2 regions of the Blastococcus sp. SYSU DS0616 genome follow, and region 2 is predicted to be linked to the other one. Evidence: riboswitches for the same ligand, from Rfam matches in the RefSeq annotation. Region 2 holds a riboswitch; the other holds the start of a gene.

What was found. Region 2 has a riboswitch for cyclic di-AMP ahead of ACI79K_RS18175 (C40 family peptidase). Riboswitches for the same ligand answer to the same signal wherever they lie in the genome.
Region 1: another riboswitch for cyclic di-AMP. It lies ahead of ACI79K_RS16035 (hypothetical protein); the one in region 2 lies ahead of ACI79K_RS18175 (C40 family peptidase).

What each region holds. Positions count from the first base shown of each region.
Region 1 covers NZ_JBJHAJ010000023.1:14,517-17,624, reverse strand. The annotation lists gene ACI79K_RS16040 (SDR family oxidoreductase) at 1-725, shown strand, start outside; gene ACI79K_RS16035 (hypothetical protein) at 748-1,632, opposite strand; cyclic di-AMP (ydaO/yuaA leader) riboswitch at 1,887-2,034, opposite strand; gene ACI79K_RS16030 (bifunctional 3'-5' exonuclease/DNA polymerase) at 2,203-3,108, opposite strand, start outside.
Region 2 covers NZ_JBJHAJ010000030.1:48,002-51,109, forward strand. The annotation lists gene cobA (uroporphyrinogen-III C-methyltransferase) at 1-1,474, shown strand, start outside; cyclic di-AMP (ydaO/yuaA leader) riboswitch at 1,621-1,774, shown strand; gene ACI79K_RS18175 (C40 family peptidase) at 1,789-2,949, shown strand.

The DNA.
Region 1 (3,108 bases), on a different contig from region 2:
TCACCGGCGCGAGTTCCGGCCTGGGCGAGGAGATGGCCCGGCAGTTCGCCGCCCGCGGCCACGACCTGGCGCTCTGCGCCCGGCGCACCGATCGGCTGGACGCCCTCGCAGCGGAGATCCGCTCGGCCACCGGCCGGCGGGTGGAGACCGCGGCGCTCGACGTCACCGACGCCCAGGCCGTGCCCACGGTCTTCACCGCGTTCGCCGCGGCGTTCGGCTCGATCGACCGGGTGGTCGTGAACGCCGGCCTCGGCAAGGGCGCGCCCCTGGGCACCGGCCGGGCCGAGGCCAACCGCGAGACGGCGATGACGAACTTCGTCGGCGCGCTGGCGCAGACCGAGGCGGCGCTGGAGATCTTCCGCCGCCAGGGCCGCGGGCACCTCGTGCTGATCTCCTCGATGTCGGCGCTGCGCGGCATGCGCCGGTCGATGACCACCTACGCCGCCACCAAGGCCGGGGTCGCGTCCCTCGCCGAGGGGCTGCGGGCCGAGCGGATCCCCGGCCTGGACGTGTCGGTGATCTACCCCGGCTACATCCGGTCGGAGATGAACCAGCACGTGCAGCAGCGGACCCGGTTCATGGTGGACACCCCGACGGGCGTCCACGCCATGGTGACCGCCATCGAGGCCCGGCGGGCCACGGCCTACGTCCCCGCGTGGCCGTGGGTGCCCATCGGGCTGGCCATGCGGGTGCTGCCGCTGTCCGTGGTCCGCCGGCTCACCTAAGCACGGCCGCGGGACGGCGGGATCAGTTGTAGTTCACGTGCACGTGGTCGAAGTGGTTGGCCGTCGCGCTGCCCCGGTTCTCCATCGCCTGCCACGAGCCGCCGGGGGACGAGAGCATCCGCTGCTGCCAGATCAGGTAGTCCACGCCCAGCTCGGCCCAGTGGGCGCGGTGGTAGGCGACGATCGCGTCCCCGAGGGCGGCGTCGGACATCACCATGTAGTCCAGCGCCAGGCCCGAGGGGTGCCCGCCCGGGTCGGCGGCGCTGGCCCGGGTGCCGCCGAGGGTGATCCCCGCGGCGCCGGGCACGTTGCTGACCACCGCGTCGGCCGCGGCCTGGGTCTGCGGCTTCACGCTGCCCGCGGTGTTGGAGATGCGGGCGACCGCCGTGGCCGCCACCGAGGCGGCGGTGGTGGCGGCGGCCCGGGCCTCCTGCGTGGGCGTCGCCGCGGCGGGGGCCGCGGCCGCCCGCTCGGCGGCTGCGGCCTCCTCCGCTGCCTTCTCCTCGGCAGCCTTCGCCTCGGCCTCGGCGCGGGCGGTGGCCTCCGCCTCGGCCTTCTGCCGGTCGAGCTCGGCCTGGTCGGCCGCGGCCTGGGCCTGCTGGGCCGCGACCTGCTCGGCCTCGCGGCTGCTGCGGCTGGCCGCCAGGTCCTGCAGCGGGGCGAGGTCCTCGGCGACGTCGACCGGGCCGGAGCGGGAGGTGAGCCCGAGCTCCTGGGCGACGCTCACCGACTGCGAGGTGCCGGCCTCGGCCTGGGCGCCCGGGTCCACGCCGACGAGGGTGTTGACCAGGAGGGCACCGGCGGCGGCGACCCCGAGGTAGAACGCCGGACGGCGGAGGCCCGAGGGCGGGCGACGGCGGAGGGCGAGCGGGCCACGACGGCCCGAGGTGGTGGTGCGGGGATCCATGGGTTCGGGGTGCTCCGTTGGTGCGGCGGGGTCGGCCGGGCGAGGCGGACCGCGAGGGATGCGGGCTGCGGACCGGCGCCGGGTCGCGGGGCCACCGGGCACCGGCGGCTCGGCCGGCGGTCATCGCTGGTGGGGGCGACCGGCGGGACGCCGGGTGCGCGTGCGGTCAGGTCCGGGGACGCACCGGGGGGCGGCGGTGCCGGCGGGCGCGGGGTGGTGCGGCGGTGCAGGGGCGCGCCATGCGGCGGCTCTCCGTTTCTTCCGTCGTGCCGCCTACCGGGTTAGCTGACGGATTCGGACGGGAAGCAGCCCTACCCGCACCGGGACGTGCCCGGTGCGCGATTCACCCCAGAACTTCGGTGGGTCCCCGGCTCGCCCGCAGCTCGAAGGCGGCGGGCGACTCGGCGGCGCCCGGCAGACCCTCCCCGGATGGGGAGAGAACGATCGGCCGGGCTCCGCCACGGTAACCGTCGTTATGCAGTCGTGACAATGCGGGAGCGGTCACTTCCGCAGATCGTGACGCGTGTCGCGCCACCGTGCCGGCCCCGTCGGTGGTGTACGGCAGTCCGTTCAGCCGGCGTCGGCCCAGGACCGGACGACGGCGACGTCCAGCGGGAAGTCCACCGGGAAGGCGCCGAACAGCAGCCGCCCGGCCGTGGTGGCCGCGGCGCGCACCGCCTCGACCACGTCGTCGGCCAGGTGCTCGGGGGTGTGCACGACCACCTCGTCGTGGAGGAAGAACGCGAGGTGCGCCCGGGTCCCCAGCGGCCCGTCGCCGCCCAGCCGCCAGAGCCGGTTGCGGAGGTCGGCCAGCCAGCACAGCGCCCACTCCGCTCCGGTGCCCTGGACGACGAAGTTGCGGGTGAACCGACCCCAGGCGCGGCGGGCGCGGTCGCGGTCCTCCCGGGAACCGGCCTGCTCCGCGGCCTCGCCGAGCCCGTCCGCCCGCTGCGCCCACGCGCCGCTGGGCGACGGCGACCCCCGGCCCAGCAGCGTGTGCACCACCTCGCCGCGTTCGCCGGCCCGGGCGGACTCCTCGACCAGGCCGATGGCGCGCGGGTAGCGGCGGGCGAGCCGGGGCATCATGCGACCGCTCTCCCCGCGGGTGCCGCCGTACATGGCCCCGAGGATGCCCAGCTTGGCCTCCGCCCGGGTCGCCACCGCGCCACCGGCGACCATGCCCGCGTAGAGGTCCGAGGCCCGCGCCGCCTCGGCCATCGCGGTGTCCGCGCTCATCCCGGCGAGCACCCGGGGCTCCAGCTGGGCCACGTCGGCGACGACGAATCGCCAGCCGTCGTCCGCGACCGCCGCCGGGCGGATCAGCGTGGGCACCGAGAGTGCACCCCCGCCGTTGGACGCCCACCGACCCGTGACCACCCCACCCGGCAGGAAGGCCGAGCGGAACCGCCCTCCCTGCACCCAGGCCTCCAGCCAGCTCCAGCCGTTGGCCGTGAGCAGCCGCATCAGCTTCTTGTA
Region 2 (3,108 bases):
TCACCCGGCCGAGGCGCTGGCCGGGGTGCGCGTGCCCGCACCGTCCGGCGCGGTCGCCGACCGGGTGGGCACCCCGTCGGTCGCCGAGGCGGCGGCGCTCCTCGGGGGCGGGGTGCTCGAGGTCGGGAAGACGGTGCGCGGCCGGGTGACCGTCGCCGTCGCGCGGCCGCCGGACCCGACCGCCGACCCGCACCGGACCACCCCCACCGATGCAGCAGGAGGACCCGTGACCACCCAGCCCACCGGCGACGGCGTGCACCCGGTCGGGCTGCGGCTGGCCGGCCGGCGCGTGGTCGTCGTGGGCGGGGGTACGGCCGCGCACCGCGGGGTGACCGGCCTGCTCGCCGCCGGCGCGGAGGTGACGGTGGTCAGCCCGGGCCTGACGCCGGCGCTGGAGTCGGCCGCCACCGCCGGGCACCTGGAGTGGTGGCCGCGGCGCTACGCCGCCGGGGATCTCGCCGGGGCGTGGTTCGCGCTGGCCGCGACCGGCGATCCCGACGTCGACGCCGCGGTGGCCGGGGACGCCGACCGGCACCGGATCTTCTGCGCCCGCACCGACGGTGCGCGGGCCGGCGCCGAGCTGCCCGTCACCGGCCGCGCCGGCGACCTCGTGCTGGCGGTCCACGACGCGGCCGACCCCCGGGCGGCGGCCGGGCTCCGCGACGCGGTCCTCGCCGGGGTCGCCGACGGCACCCTGCCGGTCCGCCGTTCCGACACCGGGCCGGGGCGGGTCGTCCTCGTCGGTGGCGGCCCGGGTGATCCGGGGCTGATCACCGTGCGCGGCCGGCAGGCGCTGGCCACCGCCGACGTCGTCGTCGCCGACCACCTCGGCCCCCAGCCACTGCTCGCCTCGCTCCCCCCCGAGGTCGAGGTCGTCGACGCCTCCAAACTGCCGCGCGGCCGCTCGATGGCCCAGGAGACCATCAACGACCTGCTGATCACCCACGCCCGCGCCGGCCGCCGCGTCGTCCGTCTCAAGGGCGGCGACCCCTTCGTCTTCGGCCGCGGCTTCGAAGAGGTCCAGGCCTGCACCGACGCCGGCATCCCCGTCGAGGTCGTGCCCGGCATCACCAGCGCCGTCGCCGTCCCCGCCCTCGCCGGCATCCCGGTCACCCACCGCGGCCTCACCCACGAATTCGTCGTCGTCTCCGGCCACCTGCCCCCCGGCCACCCCCAGTCACTGGTCGACTGGGCCGCCCTCGGCGCACTGCGCGGCACCCTCGTCGTCCTCATGGGCGTCGACACCGCCCCCGCCATCGCCGCCGCCCTCGTCGAGCACGGCCGCGCACCCGACACCCCCGTCGCGGTCGTCACCGACGGCTCCACCCCCACCCAGCGGTCGCTGCGCACCACCCTGGCCGACCTCCCGGCCACCCTCACCGAGCACGCAGTCCGCCCCCCGGCGGTCTGGGTCGTCGGTGAGGTGGTCCACCTCACGTCAGCCGACCGCGGGCGTGTCACGGCGCGTCGGTGACTGGGCGTGAACGCCCGCCGGACTGTCGGCCACGGTGCTGGACGAAGTCGTCCCCAGGCATGGTGATCGGCCGGATCGGCACCTAGCGTGGGCCCGTCCGGACGGACCCTCTCGTCACTCGACCCGTGACAGCCGCCCGGACGCCGCCGAACCACCCGCCGGATCCGTCCGGCACCCGGACCGGGGACCCAACGCACCACCTGGGGTGAAGCGACGAGCGGCCCGCACGGGCCGTCCGCCGCCGGGCGACTTCCCGCCCGAACCCGTCAGCTAACCCGGTAGGCGGCCGTGGAAGAAAGGAAGACCCGCCGAACATGGCGAGTTCGCTCAGCCCTGCCCACCGCCGCATCACCGGACGGCGGGCCCTGCTGGCCCTCGTGGCCGCCGGCGGCGTCGTCCTGGCGCCGCTCCCCGCCGTCGCCGACCCCGAGCCGGCCACCTCCCAGGAGGCGGCGGACCTCGTCGCCGCCCGCGCGCACGACCTGGAGGTGCTCACCGAGCGCTTCAACGAGACCCGCGAGCACCTCAAGGCGGCGCAGGCGTCCGCCGACGCGGCCGCCGAGGAGCTCACCGCCGCGCAGGCCGCCTTGGCCCAGGCGCAGGACCGCGTCCGCACGGTGGCCCGCAGCGCGTACACCGGTGACCGGCTGGACACCGTGACGGCGATGCTGACCAGCGGCTCGCCCACGGAGCTGATCGACCGGGTCGGCCTGCTCGACACGATCGCCGCCCACAACAACGGCGTGCTCGGGGAGGCCCGGACCGCCGGCGAGGACGCCGAGCGCGCCCGTGCGGACGCCGAGCGGGCCGCGGCGGACGCCCAGGCGCAGGTCGACCGCGTGAACGCCGAGCGGGCGCGCCTCGACGAGGAGATCGCCGTCTACCAGGCGCACTTCGACCGGCTGAGCGCCGAGGAACAGCGCGCCTCCCGCGCCGCCGCCGAGCGGCACGCCGCCGAGGAGGCCGCCGCGGCCCAGGCAGCCCAGGCCGCCGAGGAGGCGCCGGCCGCCGCCCCGGCTCCCGCCGCCCCGGCTCCCGCAGCCGCGGCTCCCGCCCCGGCCCCCGCGGCTCCCGCCCCGGCCCCCGCCCCCGCGCCGCCCGCGCCGGTGTCCGGCGGCAGCGGCGCGGCGCAGACCGCGGTGAACACCGCCATGGCCCAGATCGGCGACCCCTACGTGTGGGCGGCCGCCGGCCCGAACGCCTTCGACTGCTCGGGCCTGGTGCAGTACGCCTACGCGGCCGCGGGCATCAGCCTGCCGCACTCCAGCCGCATGCAGTCGACCATGGGGACGCCGGTCTCCCGGTCCGCCCTGCAGCCGGGTGACCTGGTGTTCTTCTACAGCCCGGTCAGCCACGTCGGCATCTACATCGGCAACGGCCAGATGGTGCACGCCGCCACGTCCGGTGTCCCGGTGAAGGTCGCGTCGATCGACTCGATGGGCGGCTACAACAGCGCCCGGCGGATCGCCGGCTGACGACCGCCGGCTGAGACACCCGGGGGGGGGGGGGGGGGGGGGGGGGGGGGGGGGGGCGGGGGGGGGGGGGGGGGGGGGGGGGGGGGGGGGGGGGGGGGGCGGGGGGGGGGGGGGGGGGGGGGGGGGGGGGGGGGGGGGGGGGGGGGGGGGGGGGGGGGG